DNA from 2 places in the Micrococcus sp. MS-ASIII-49 genome. Region 2 is predicted to be linked to the other one. Evidence: predicted binding sites of a transcription regulator. Region 2 holds the regulator's gene; the other holds the start of a gene.
What was found. Region 2 encodes HspR, which represses chaperone genes until heat shock. Its sites were predicted from a motif close to AAGTTGAGTCNNNNNGACTCAACTT; they were not measured.
Positions count from the first base shown of each region.

Region 1: SJ20_RS03675 (Hsp20/alpha crystallin family protein) is a predicted target of HspR. The motif match lies at 1,770-1,794, and genes of this name have one in related genera.

Region 1 is NZ_JXSP01000050.1:14,216-17,726, reverse strand. Features, by position in the region: gene SJ20_RS03685 (ABC transporter permease) at 1-690, opposite strand, end outside; gene SJ20_RS03680 (ABC transporter ATP-binding protein) at 687-1,658, opposite strand; gene SJ20_RS03675 (Hsp20/alpha crystallin family protein) at 1,886-2,368, shown strand; gene SJ20_RS03670 (GMC family oxidoreductase) at 2,475-3,511, opposite strand, start outside.
Region 2 is NZ_JXSP01000035.1:21,119-24,629, forward strand. Features, by position in the region: gene SJ20_RS02570 (nucleotide exchange factor GrpE) at 1-601, shown strand, start outside; gene SJ20_RS02575 (DnaJ C-terminal domain-containing protein) at 670-1,662, shown strand; gene SJ20_RS02580 (heat shock protein transcriptional repressor HspR) at 1,659-2,210, shown strand; gene SJ20_RS02585 (alpha/beta hydrolase) at 2,189-3,256, shown strand; gene trmB (tRNA (guanosine(46)-N7)-methyltransferase TrmB) at 3,279-3,511, opposite strand, start outside.

The sequences.
Region 1 (3,511 bases), on a different contig from region 2:
GGCGGCGGGTTCCGTTCCCATCTGTGCCCTCTCTCCCTCCATCTGCGGCCATCGGGCGAGGGCGCCGGCCCCGTACACCGGAGTGAAGCGCCCGATGTCCAGCATGATCCCCGAGAGCGGGACGAAGAGGTTCCCGAGGAAGCCGAACACCACCAGGATGCCCGACGCCGCGGACACGGCGGCCTCCGAACGGAAGAGCAGGGCGGCCGCCAGGCCGAACAGCGCGAACGGCAGCGAGGACACCAGGGCGAGGGCGCCCGTCGTGAGCCAGCGCAGCGGGCCGATGAGCTCGGCGCCCGTGAGCGCGCCCGCGGCGAGCACGGCGAGCACGGGCAGGGCGGCCATGGCTAGGGCCACGAGGCACTTGCCGGCGAGGTAGGCGCCCGGGGTGAGTGCGGTCAGGGAGAGCTGGCGGCCCCAGCCGGACTGGCGCTCGACGGCGGCCGAGCCGGCGATCGACGTGGTGGCCATGACCGCCCCGTACACGGTCATGCCGGTCATGGTGTACGCGGACACGTTCCCGTGGCCGACGGGGAGGTCTCCCCAATCGGAGAGCGCGCCGAACATGAGGTAGAGCGCCACGGGGAGGACGACGATGAAGAACGAGCCCTCGATCATCCGCACGTTGCGGACGAACTCGCGGCGTGCGTAGCCGAACAGGCGGCCGGGGGCGGTGGTGGTCGTGCTCATGCGAGGGACTCCTGCGGCTCGGAGGGTGTCGGCTGGCCGGCGTCGGTCAGGGAGAGGAACACGTCGTCGAGGGAGGCGTGGGTGATCGCCAGGTCCTCGACGAGGCGCTCGTTCAGCAGGTGGCGGGCGACGTCGTCGCCGGTGACCGAGCCCCCGGCGGGGACGCGCACGCGCAGGCGGCCGGGGGAGAGGTGCTGTGGTTCGAGCTGGACGGCGTCCTGCGGCAGGTCCAGGGCGGCGGCGAGGCGGGCGGGCGCGTCCGGATCGTCTCCGCCGCCGACCCAGCGGCCCGTGAGAGTGACGGACCCGCCGGTGGCGAGCTCGGCGGGCGTGCCGTCCGCGTGGATCCGGCCCTCGCGCATCAGGACGATCCGGTCCGCGAAGTCCTCGGCCTCGGGGAGGAAGTGGGTGGCGAACACGATCGTGCGGCCCCGGTCCGCCTCGGCGTGCATGGTGTCCCAGAAGTCGTGGCGGGCGCGGACGTCCATGCCCGCGGTGGGCTCGTCCAGGATCAGCAGCTCGGGGTCGGTGAGCAGGGCCAGGGCGAAGCGCAGCCGCTGGCGCTCGCCTCCGGAGCACTTCTTCACACGGCGGCCGGCCAGCCCGGTGAGGTCGGCGCGCTCGAGGGCGGCGGGCACGCCGATGTGGCGGCGGTGGCAGCCGGCCACCATGGCCACGGTCTCGCGGACGCTCAGGTCCTCCAGCAGGCCGCCCGTCTGCAGCACCGCGCCCACCCGGCCCTGGCGGACGGCGGCGACGGGGTCGGAGCCGAGGACGCGGACCGTGCCGTCCGAGGGCGGGCTGAAGCCCAGGGCCATGTCCAGCAGCGTGGTCTTGCCGGCGCCGTTGGGCCCGAGGAGGGCGAGGACTTCGCCGACGGGGACGGTGAGGTCCACGCCGTCCACGGCCCGGACCGGTCCGAAGCGGCGGGTGAGTCCCCGGGTTGCGAGGGCGGGTGCGTTGCTCATGGCTCCAGCCTCGCCACGGGGCGCGCCCCGCGGGAGCGGCAGACGTCAGGAATGCGCCATGACGGATGTCATGGGTGGGGCCGCGCCGTCGCGTGCGGGCTGTCCCTCAGAAAGTTGAGCGGAGTTCACGCAGAATTCTGGAATAGGTTCGCCGGGCGTGCTGTTGTGGTGATCAGACGCCGCGGTGTCAGCGGCGCCGACCCGACTCCCGAGGAGAGTGAACCGACATGACCCGTCCCATCGATCCGTTCCGTGAGATGGAGCGTCCCTTCCGTGAGATGGAGCGCCTGGTGAACGGTCTGACGACCCGCGCGACCGGCACCGCGTCCATGCCCATGAACCTGTACCGCGAGGGCGACGCCTTCGTCGCCGAGGTCGAGCTGCCCGGCGTCGACCCGGCCTCCATCGACGTGGACGTGGAGGAACGCACGCTCACCGTCCGTGCCGAGCGCAAGGAGGACCCGGCCCGCGAGGACCGCCGCTGGCTCACCCGTGAGCGCTCCGCCGGCACCTTCGCCCGCCAGCTCACCCTGGGCGAGGGCCTGGCCCTCGACCGCATCCAGGCCGACTACAGCGACGGCGTCCTGACCCTCACCATCCCGGTGGCGGAGCAGGCCAAGCCCCGCAAGATCTCCGTCACCCACGGCGGCGCCGCCCCCGCGGCCGCGCAGACTGTGGAGGGCGAGACCGCCGAGGCCTCCGGCGAGTGATCGCCCTCTGACGGAGCCGCGCGGCCGGCGCGACCGGCGCGCTGCCCGTCCCCCGAACGCAGATGCGGCGGGCCCCTACCGGGGGCCCGCCGCATCTGCGTGGTGGTCAGGCGCGATCGGCCAGGATCAGCTGCGCCGCCTTCTCACCGATCATGAAGCACGTGATGTTGGGGTTCACGGTCACGTGCTCGGGCATCACGGAGGCATCGGCCACGCGCAGCCCCGTCACGCCCTTGACGCGCAGGCGGGCGTCCAGGGGGCTCATGGCGTCGTCGTCGGCGCCCATGCGCACCGAGCCCACCGGGTGGTACACGGTGTTGTGGGTGCGGCGCACGTAGTCGGCGATCTCCTCGTCCGTCTGCACGTCCACGCCCGGGGCCAGTTCGCGCCCCGCCCACGCCGCCATGGCCGGCTGGGAGACGATCTCTCGGGCCAGCCGGATGCCGGCCACCGCGACGGCCATGTCATGGCCCTCCGGGTCGGTGAAGTAGCGCGGGTCCACGGCCGGCTTGTCCCGGTAGTCGTTGGAGCGCAGGCGCACGGTGCCGCGGGACTTGGCGTGGGTGACGTTGGGGGTCAGGCAGAACGTCTCGTCCGCCGTCGGGTACCCCTGCCGGTAGGTGTGCATGTCGAACGGCACGGAGCCGTAGTGCATCATCAGGTCGGGGCGGTCCAGCCCCTCCTTGGTGGGCGAGAAGATCCCGATCTCCCAGTACTGCGTGGCGTCGCGGTACATGGGCTGCTTGGACTCCCAGGAGATGACCGCCTCGGGGTGGTCCTGCAGGTTGGAGCCGACGCCGGGGGCGTCCACGCGCACGTCGAGGCCGTGCTCGGCCAGGTGCTCGGCCGGGCCGATCCCGGAGAGCATCAGCAGCTTGGGCGTGTTGATCGCCCCGGCGGAGAGGATGACCTCGGCGCGGGCGTGGATCTCGGCCTGCCGGCCGTGCCGGTCCGCGACGTGACGGACGCCGTAGGCGCGGCGGTCCTCGTCGAAGAGCACCTCGCTCACCCAGTGGTCCGTGAGGATGTCCAGGTTCTCGCGGTCGAGGATCGGGTGGAGATAGGACACCGACGACGACGCGCGGGTGCCGTCCTGCTTGCGGTTGATCTGGAACCAGTTGGCTCCCTTCACGACGGTCTCGC
Region 2 (3,511 bases):
CTCCGAGGAGGAGCCCATCGTGTTCAATGACCGTCGCCGCATCGACCCCGAGACCGGTGAGCCCCGCGTCTCCGCCGAGAGCGCGGCCGAGCAGGCCGAGGACGGCGACGCCCTCGCCCAGGCCGAGCGCATCCTCGACGAGGCCGGGGCCGAGGCGCCGCAGCCCGCGGCCTCGGATCGCGAGGCCGAGCTCGAGACCGACCTGCGCCGTCTGCAGGCCGAGTACGTGAACTACAAGCGCCGCGTGGACCGCGACCGCGACCTGGCCAGGGACGCCGGCGTGCTCAAGGCCGTCACCGCGCTGCTGCCGGTGCTCGACGACATCGACGCCGCCCGCGCCGCCGGCGACCTGACGGACGGTCCGTTCGCCGCCATCGCGACCAAGCTCGACACCGCCCTGGCCGGCCTCGGCCTCGAGCGTCACGACCAGGAGGCCCTGGCCGGCGTCGAGTTCGACCCGGCCGTGCACGAGGCCGTGATGCGCCAGCCGCACGCAGAGGTGCCCGCGGACCACGTGGTCCAGGTCTTCCGCAACGGCTACCTCCGGGACGGCCGCGTGCTGCGCGCCGCCCAGGTGATGGTCTCCGCCGGAGACGAGTGACCCCGTCGGCCGGCGGCCCACCCCGCCGCCGGCCGACCCCCTGACCGATACACACGAGAGGAGGCACCATGGCCTCGCAGGATTGGATGGACAAGGACTTCTACGCGACCCTGGGGGTGTCCAAGGACGCCTCCGATGCGGATGTGAAGAAGGCCTACCGCAAGCTCGCCCGCACCCACCACCCGGACCAGAACCCCGGGGATGAGGCGGCCGAGAAGAAGTTCAAGGAGATCTCGGAGGCGTACGCCGTCCTGAGCGACCCCCAGGAGCGCCAGGAGTACGACGCGATCCGCGCGATGGGCGGCGGCGCCCGGTTCTCCGCCCCGGGCGGTGCCGACGGCGGCGGCTTCGAGGACGTCTTCGGCGGCATGTTCGGCGGCGGGGGCGGCCCCCGCACCACGCAGTCCGGGCCCGACCTGTCGGACCTGTTCAGCGGGATGTTCGGCGGCGCCGCAGGCCAGACCGGCGGCTTCGGCCCCGGCGGCTTCGGCGACGCCGGCTACGCGCGGCCGCGCCCCACGAAGGGCGCGGACCGCACCGCCACCACCACGATCTCCTTCCGCGGCTCGATCCAGGGCACCACGGTGTCCCTGCGCGCCCCGGACGGCGAGACGATCGAGGTGAAGATCCCGAAGGGCATCCGTGACGGCCAGAAGGTCCGTGCCCGCGGCAAGGGCGCGCCCGGTGCGGCCGGCCGCGGCGACCTGCTGGTCACCGTGCGCGTGCGCGAGCACGAGTTCTTCCACCGGGACGGGGACGACCTGCGCATCACCGTGCCCGTCACCTTCCCCGAGGCCGCCCTCGGCGCCACGATCGAGGTGCCCACGCTGGAGCGCCCCGTGAAGGTGAAGGTGCCGGCGGGCTCCCAGTCCGGCCGCGTGCTGCGCCTGAAGGGCCGCGGTGTCGAGCGCGGGAACAGGACGGGTGACCTGCTCGTGGAGCTGCGCGTCACCGTGCCCACCGAGCTCAACGACGACGCCCGCGCCGCCGTCGAGGCCCTGCAGTCCGCCCTGGCCGGCGACGATCCGCGGCGGGAGCTGGCCCGGAAGGCCGCCTGGTGAGCGCCCGCGACGGCGCCGCCCGCGCGGACCGCGGCCGCGAGCGGGGTCCTGACCGGAACGCCCCCGTCTTCGTGATCTCCGTGGCCGCCGAGATGGCGGGCATGCACCCGCAGACCCTGCGCCAGTACGACCGGCTCGGCCTCGTGGTCCCCGCCCGCCAGGGCGGACGGCACCGCCGCTACTCCCTGGCCGACGTCGAGCGGCTCCAGACCGTGCAGGCCCTGAGCGGCGAGGGCATCTCGCTGGAGGGCATCCGCCGCGTGATCGCGCTGCAGCGCGAGGTCGAGCAGCTGCAGGACACCGTGGTCGAACTGTCGGCCCAGGTGGACCGCCTCCACCACGCCTCCCGCCTGGCCCGCGTCTTCACCGTGGGCTCCGGCGGCGACGTCTCGGCCCGGTACGCCGACCGGATGGCCGCCCGCCGCCAGGCCGCGGCACGGACCGAGGCCGACGCCGCGGGCCAGGCCTCCCCGGGTGTCCTGCGGACGCTGCCCTCCGGCGTCGCGGTCCCCCGACGGGTGCTCACGTGGCAGCCCGGGCAGGACTGAGCCGGGCGTCGTTCGGGGCGGCCGCACGGTCCCGCGTCCGGGAGCGGCTGCGCGCCGACATGGCCCGGCGCGACGGCCTGGGCCGGCGGGCCCGCAGCGCCCTGGACGGGATCGTCCACGCCCTCAAGCCGGAGGGCATGGACCCGCAGCTGCCCGCCCGGCATCTGCTGGACTACGTCCTCGATGGACCGGACGGTCCGCGCGCCGTGGTCGCCGCGGGGGACCCCGCGACCGCCACCCACCTGACCTGGCTCGTCTCCGGCATGGGCATCCGCCCCCAGACGGCCATGTGGGGGACGGCCCGGGAGGCCGCCCACCTCGCCGCCGCCCAGCGTGCCGCCGGCGCACCCCGTCCCGTCGTCATCGCGTGGCTCGGCTACCCCGCGCCCTCGCCCTGGCGGGTGGTGCTCGACGGCCCCGGCCGGCGCGGCGGCGCGATGCTCGCCGCGGATGTGCGGGCCTGGTGGGAGTTCCTGCGCCACGGGCCGGGGGAGGACGACGACGCCGCCCCGGCCCTGCGCGCCCGCGGGACCGCCGTGCACGGGGCCGTGGAGGCCCACTCGTACGGCTCGCTCGTGGCCGCGCACGCCCTGCGCCTGCTCGCGGACCGGGGCCTGCAGCCCGACGACGCCGAGGCCCCGTGGCCGGCCGAGCGTCCCGTCGAGGCCCTCGTGGTCTCGGGCGCGGTCGGGCTGCCCGCCGCCCTGGCAGCCCGGGCCGCGCACCTCGGCCTGCGGTCCGGACGGGTGTTCCGCGCCCTGGCCCCGGGCGACCTCCTCGCCCGGGTCGGCCGTGCGGTGGGCCGTCGTCGGGACTGGACGGACGCCGCCGTGCTGCCGGTGGCCCCGCGGCCCGGCCTGGCGGGGGCCGCCGTCCGCGGCCACCACACGGCCCGCTGGTCGCCGACGGCCCCCGGGGACGCCCCGAGGGGCTACCGGGACGCCGGGTCCGTGACGCTCGCGGCGACCGCGCGGGTGACCGCCGGCCTGCCGCTGCCGCCCGTCCCGGACGGCGCCGACCCGGCCGGGCCGGTCGCCCCGGCCTGAGCCGTCCCGTCGGGCCCCGTGCTCAGCGGCGGCGGTACGCCAGGTCGAACACGAGACGCCCGGCCCGCTGGGACTTCGCCTCGAAGCTCGTGATCGGTCGACCCTCGAACCGGGGCGCCCAGCCGCCCTCGTGGTCCACGGGGTCCGCGGCTGCCGCGCCGGCCCGCGCCTCACCCAGGCCGGCCCGCAGCGGCCGCTCCTCCTCGGCCGCGCGCTCCCAGCCCGCGGGCAGCGGCTGGGCACCCACCTCGGTCT